Linked DNA regions of Geothrix sp. 21YS21S-2. The protein of the gene in region 1 interacts with the protein of each later gene in a pairwise test. Links are inferred from orthologs where the notes say so. Each region holds a gene or a part of one and is shown on either strand. Other genes may lie near its edges.

Evidence for each region.
Region 2: the proteins of def (region 1) and asd interact in binary tests that used the Escherichia coli proteins (3 or more experiments, as listed by UniProt). The link is inferred for Geothrix sp. 21YS21S-2 from one-to-one orthologs.

What each region holds. Positions count from the first base shown.
Region 1 is NZ_CP132910.1:4,086,634-4,089,646, reverse strand. What follows is about bases 161-2,866. They hold def (peptide deformylase), read left to right. Parts: upstream 161-1,116; coding sequence 1,117-1,617; downstream 1,618-2,866. Other genes in these bases: RAH40_RS18060 (aromatic amino acid hydroxylase), read right to left, coding at 2,776-2,866; RAH40_RS18065 (4a-hydroxytetrahydrobiopterin dehydratase), read right to left, coding at 2,534-2,779; RAH40_RS18070 (methionyl-tRNA formyltransferase), read left to right, coding at 1,621-2,553; RAH40_RS18080 (peptidylprolyl isomerase), read right to left, coding at 161-1,029. Outside these bases: more of RAH40_RS18080, read right to left, coding at 1-160; more of RAH40_RS18060, read right to left, coding at 2,867-3,013. UniProt on the Escherichia coli protein: Removes the formyl group from the N-terminal Met of newly synthesized proteins. Requires at least a dipeptide for an efficient rate of reaction. N-terminal L-methionine is a prerequisite for activity but the enzyme has broad specificity at other positions.
Region 2 is NZ_CP132910.1:2,396,131-2,399,436, forward strand. What follows is about bases 63-3,061. They hold asd (aspartate-semialdehyde dehydrogenase), read left to right. Parts: upstream 63-1,035; coding sequence 1,036-2,088; downstream 2,089-3,061. Other genes in these bases: RAH40_RS10575 (M20 family metallopeptidase), read left to right, coding at 63-1,039; RAH40_RS10585 (ABC transporter ATP-binding protein), read left to right, coding at 2,100-2,834; RAH40_RS10590 (hypothetical protein), read left to right, coding at 2,825-3,061. Also shown: more of RAH40_RS10575, read left to right, coding at 32-62; more of RAH40_RS10590, read left to right, coding at 3,062-3,306.

The DNA.
Region 1 (3,013 bases):
GGTCTTCAGGGCCGCCGCGGCGTCGGTGAAGGGCTTGACCATCTGGCCGGGGGCGAACCACCCCAGGTCGCCGCCCTTGCCCTTGGCGCTGGGATCCTCGCTGAAGGCCTCGGCGGCCTTGGCGAAGTCCTGGCCGGCCAGGAGCTTGACGCGCAGCTCGGCGGCCTTCTTGAAGGCCTCACCGACCTGGGATTCATTCTCGGCCTTGAAGAGGATGTGGCTGGCCTTGAGCTCGGTGTACTGCGCCTTGCGGCCGTCGTACAGGGCCTTGACCTTGGCGTCGTCCACGGGCGCGAGGCCCAGGGAGGCCTGGTCCACGGCCACGTAGGCGAGGATCCTGCGGGGGCCCTCCTGGAAGCGGGCGCCGGAGTCCTTGAGGAAGGCCTGCAGCTTGGCCTCCCCGGGATCCGCGATCCCGGAGGGATCGGGAGCGGCGGTGACGAACTCGTAGCTGATCTTCTCGTTGCGGACGCGGTTCTCGAGGTCCACCCACGCCTGGTCGACGGGCACGCGGGAGGCGGCCTGGCCCACCAGCTTGCGCAGGCTGAGCTCACTCGACAGTTCGATCTCCCACTGCTTGAGGGAGGTGCCGTTCTCGCGCAGGACGGAGTTGATGTCCGCGGAGTCCTTGAGCTGGCCGTTGTCGTTCAGGAAGAGGGGGATGCTGCGGAGCCGGGCCTCCAGGGCCGCGCGCACCTCGGCGTCGGTGACGACGATGTCGTGGCGCTCGGCCAGCTCCAGCCGGAGCTGGTTGCTGATGAGGCTGTCCAGGGCCTGGTTCTGCAGCATGGGCATGAGGGTCTCGATGTTGGCCTGCTTGCCCATGCGCTTGAGGTACTGCCCGATCATGGAGTCCACGTCCCGCTTCAGCACGTCCCGTCCATAGACCCGCGCCAGGACGTTGTCCGGAGCGGCCGAGCTGGCCCCGCTCGGCGCGAGGTAGGCCACAAGGCCTAGCAGCACCACCATCATGACCACGGCCATGGGGGTCTGGTTGCCTTTGAACACTTGGCGGAAATTGCGAAGCATGGGTTCTCCACGGGCAGGCCATTGGCCAGGATCTTCTAGGTTATCAAAGGAATGCCGTTTGTCCTAAACTGATTGACCGAGGGTGTCATGGCCGTACGACCAGTGCTCACCTGGGGCGATCCCAGGTTGAAGATAAATTCAAGTGATGTGGGGGATTGGACGCCCGAGCTGGATCAGCTGGTGGCCGATCTCTTCGAGACGACGTACGCCGAGGAGGGGCTGGGCATCGCCGCTCCCCAGGTCGGCGTGAATCTCAATATCGCCGTCATCGACACGTCCTGCGGCGCGGACCCCTCCGCCCGGATCGTCCTGATCAATCCGGAAGTGGTGAAGGAGGAGGGCTCCCAGGTCGGGCCCGAGGGCTGCCTGTCCATCCCCGGCATCCACGAGGTCCTGGAACGGCCCATGAAGGTGTGGGTGAAGACCCGCACCGCCCAGGGCGACTGGGTGGAGCTGCAGGGCGAGGAGCTGCTGGCCCGGGCCTTCTGCCACGAGATCGACCACCTGCGGGGCCGGCTCTTCGTGGAGTACTTCGGACCCGTCAAGCGCCAGATCATCCAGCGGAAGTACGCGAAGTCGAGGGCCTGACCCGTGCGCGCGGCCTTCCTGGGAACCCCGGCGGCGGCCGTCCCGGTCCTGCGGGCCCTGGCGGGCGCCAGGGACGTGGCGGCGGTCTTCTGCAACCCGGACAGGCCCCAGGGGCGCGGCCGCCACCTGGAGGCCCCGCCCGTCAAGCGCGCGGCGCTGGAGCTGGGCCTTCCGGTCCACCAGCCCCTCTCCTGGAAGGATCCCGCCACCCGGGAGGCCTGGGAGGCGCTGGGCGTCGACCTGGCGGTGGTGGTGGCCTACGGGCACATCCTGCCCCGGTGGATGCTGGACGGCTGCCGGCTGGGGGCGTGGAACCTCCACTTCTCCCTCCTGCCCCGCTGGCGGGGGGCCGCCCCGGTGAACCACGCCATCCTCGCCGGCGATCCGGAGACGGGCGTGGGCCTCATGCGCATCACCCCCGGCCTGGACGAGGGTCCCGTGCTGGCCCAGACCCGGCGCCCCATCGGCCTGGGCGACACCGCCGACACCCTCCTGGAGGCCCTGGCCGCGGACGCGGCGGACCTCCTCCTGGAGCACCTCCCCGCCCTGGAGGCGGGCACCGCCGCCCCCGTCCCCCAGGACGGCGCCGGCGCCACGGTGGCCTCCAAGCTGAACAAGGCCATGGCCCTCCTGGATCCGCGGCTGCCCGCCCTGACCCTGCACCGGCAGGTGCGCGGCCTCCATCCCTGGCCCGGGGCGGAACTGCCCTTCCGGGACACGACCCTCAAGGTCTGCGCCGTGGGGGGCCTGCGGCCGGACGGGGCCCCGGCGGGCACCCTGGCCTGGAACCGGGAGGGCGCCTGGCTCACGGCCGGGGACGGCACCGCCCTGGAGCTGACCCTCCTGCAGCGCCCCGGCAAGCCGGTGCAGCCCGCGGCCCAGGCCCTGCAGCCCTGGGGCGCCTCGGGATCGGGCTCTACACTCCGAACGGCTTGACCGCCTCGTCGAAGCGGGCCGCCAGGGTGCGGTCCTTGTCCGTCACGTGCCCGGCGTCGTGGGTGGTGAGGGTGATGCGCACGTAGCCCCACCCAAAGGCGACGTCCGGATGGTGGTTCATGGCCTCGGCGGGCGCCACCAGACGGCTCACGATGTTGAACGACGTCATGAAATCGGGTGTGCGGATCTCCCGCACGAGCCTGTTGTCCTTCTCGGTCCAGGTCATGGATCCTCCGGGTCGTCGAGTTCATGTGAGGCGGCGGGGGTGAGAAGTTCCTCGATCTCCTGGGCCAGGAGCCAGTCCCCGGGGAAGGCCGCCAGCGCGGCCCGGATCTCCCGCAGGCGCTCCGGGGCGGCCTCCCCGCGCCTGCGCAGGGTTGCCACCTCCTCGTAGAGGGCCGCCAGGTCCGGCGGCAGGGACCCGGCCTTGCGCTGGCGCGCCAGACGCTCGGCGTCGCCC
Region 2 (3,306 bases), 1.7 Mb from region 1 along the record:
GCCATGGGACGGTTCTTGGGTGGGAGCATCCATGCTGCAGCCGCGCCGGCTACTTGAGGACCTCTGCGCCCTGGATTCCACCACGGGCCGGGAAGCCGCGCTGCTCCCCGCCCTCCTGCCGGCCCTGGAGGCCCTGGGAGCGCGGGTGGAGATTCGGGAGTTCCGGCCGGGCCGCTGCAACGTGCTGGCCACCTGGGGCGAGCCCCGGGTGCTCTTCTCCACCCACCTGGACACCGTGCCGCCCTTCCTGCCCCCGCGTTGGGAGGGGGAGGCCCTGTTCGCCCGCGGCGCCTGCGACGCCAAGGGCCAGATCGTGGCCCAGCTCCTGGCAGCGGAGCAGCTGCGCGGCGAAGGCGTGGCCTGGCTCGGCGTCGCCGGGGAGGAGACCGACAGCCTGGGCGCGCAGGAGGCCCTGGCCTGGAAGGACCGCTTCACCTCCTGCCGGGCCCTGGTCAACGGGGAACCCACGGAGCTCAAGGTGGCCACGGGCCAGCGCGGCGTGAAGAACCTGCGCCTGGCCTGCTGCGGGAAGGCCGCCCACGGCGGCAGCCCCGAACTGGGCCACAGCGCCATCCTGGACCTCCTGGACTGGCTGGAGGGCGTCCGCCGCATTCCGCCGGGCCAGGATCCCGACCTGGGCCCCGAGGTGTGGAACCTGGGCACCATCCAGGGCGGGGAGGCCGTGAACATCGTCCCCGACCGCGCCCAGGCCCTGCTCAACGTGCGCACCGTCCCCGGGTCCTCCTTCCAGGCCCGGGTGGAGGCGCTCCGCCCCCCCCTCGGCACGGTCGAGCTGCAGGTGGACGAGCCCCCCTGCCTCTACCCCGCGCTGCCGGGTTTCGAAAGGGCCTTCATGCCCTTCGGCTCCGACGCCCCCTGCCTGCGCCATCTCATCCCGGACCTCACCGCGGTCCTCGCCGGCCCCGGCAGCATCCGGGTGGCCCACACCGCGGGCGAACACCTCACCATGCAGGACCTCGCGGCCGGCGCCCAGCTCAACCTGCGCCTCGCCCGGCATTTTCTCCAGGAGCACCCATGAACCGCATCCCCGTCACCGTCCTTGGCGCCACCGGCGTCGTCGGCCAGCGCTTCGTGCGCCGCCTCCTGAACCACCCCATGTTCGAAGTGGTGTGCATCGCCGCCAGCGACCGCAGCGCCGGCAAGCGGTACCGGGACGCCTGCGAATGGCGCCTGGACGGCGAGCCCTACGGCGGCCTCGGGGACCAGGTGCTGGTGCCCTCCGACCCCGCCGAGGCCCTCTCCCCCATCGTCTTCAGCGCGCTCGACAACGCTCCCGCCAGGGAGATCGAGCCCGCCTTCGCCCGCGCCGGGGGCCACGTCTTCAGCAACGCGGCGTCCTTCCGCATGGACCCGGACGTGCCCCTGCTGGTGCCGGAAGTCAACCCCGGCCACCTGGCCCTGCTCGATTCCCAGCGCTCGCGGAGGGACTGGAAGGGCAGCATCCTCACCAACCCCAACTGCACCACCACCGTCCTGGTGATGGCCCTGGCCCCGCTGCACGAGGCCTTCGGCGTGGAGACGGTGATCATGACCTCCATGCAGGCCGTGAGCGGCGCCGGCTACCCCGGCGTGCCCAGCCTGGACATCCTGGGCAACATCATCCCCTACATCGGCGGCGAGGAGGGCAAGGTCGAGATCGAGACCGGGCGGCTCCTGGGCAAGGTGGAAGGCGGCCTCGCCGTGTCCGATCCCATGACGGTCTCGGCCCTGTGCTACCGCGCCCCGGTCATCGACGGGCACACCGAGAGCGTGAGCGTGCGCCTCCGGGGGAACCCCACCCCCGACCAGGTGCGCGAGGCCCTGGCGGCCTGGAAGCCCCTGCCCCAGCGCCTGGGCCTGCCCAGCGCCCCCGAGGTCCCCATCCGGATCCACGTGGCCGAGAACCGGCCCCAGGTGCGCAGGGACGTGGAGATGGACGGCGGCATGAGCGTCCACGTGGGCCGCATCCGCCCCTGCAACGTCCTGGGCATCAAGTTCTCGCTCCTGGGCCACAACACGGAGCGCGGCGCCGCCGGGGGCTCGGTGCTCAACGCGGAGCTGGCCGTGGCGCAGGACTTCGTGTCCTAGCCCCTCCGGCCATGATCGCAGCGGAGGGGCTCGGCAAGCGGTTCGGCGACACCTGGGCCCTCCGGGACCTGAGCCTCCGGGTCCCGGAGGGCGCCTTCCTGGCGGTGCTGGGCCGCAACGGCGCGGGCAAGACGACCCTGGTGCGGCTGCTCACGGGCCAGCTGCGCGCCACGGAGGGCTCGGTGCGGGTGGCGGGGCTCGATCCCGCCGGAGCGCCCCTGGAGCTGCGGCGAATGGTCGGCGTCATGCCCGAGGAGGGCGCCCTCCTGGAGGACCTCGGGGGCGCCCAGTACCTGCAGTTCGTGGGCCGCCTCCACGGACTGGGCCGGGAGGTCCTGGCGGAGCGCGTCGCGGAGCTGGAGGCCTGCCTGGAAGTGGGCTTCGGGCCCCGGCCCATCCGGGACTACAGCTACGGCATGAAGAAGAAGCTGGCGTTCTCGGCGGCCCTCCTCCACGGGCCGCGCCTGGTCTTCCTGGACGAACCCTTCGAGGGGCTGGACCCGTCCGTCGTGCGCAGCCTCCTGGCGGCCCTGGGGCAGCTGCGGGACCGGGGGGTCACGGTGGTCATGACCAGCCATCAGCTGAGCCTCGCGGAGCGTCTGGCCACACGGATCCTGCTGGTGGAGGAGGGGCGCCTCCTGGTGGACGGCGCCGCCGGAGACGTGCTGGGCCCCGACGAGGACCTGGAGGGCCTCTTCCTGCGCCTGGTGGGGCGCGGCCGGGCCGGGCGGCTCTCGTGGATCTGAGGGCCCTGGGCGCCCTGTGGTCGGTCCGGAGCGGGACCCCGCGCCCGCCTCTGCGCCCGGCCCTGGCCGCCCTCCTGGCACCGGTGGCCGTCTGGCTCGGGGGCGCCGCCTTCTGGGCCGGGACCCGCGCGGGGAGCGGCCTCGCCGGCCTGGACCCCGTGGCCGCGGGGACCCTCCTGTGGAGGCTCCCGCTGGTCCTGGGCTTCGCCGGAGCCCTTTGGGACGGCGGCTGCGTGGTGGACCCCCGTCCCTGCCGCCCCCACTTCATCGCCCCCCGCACCCTGGTGCTGGCGGAAGCGATGCTGGGCCTCACCACGCCGGTGAAGCTGGCGCTTGCGGCCCTGGGGCTGTCCTTCACCTCGGGGCTGGGCTGGGGCGGGCCCGGACGGGTCCCCCTGGGCCTGTCGTATTCCCTGCTCCTGGTGCTCTGGACCGCGTGCCTGGAGCGGGTCATCCATGTCCTCGCCCCGGC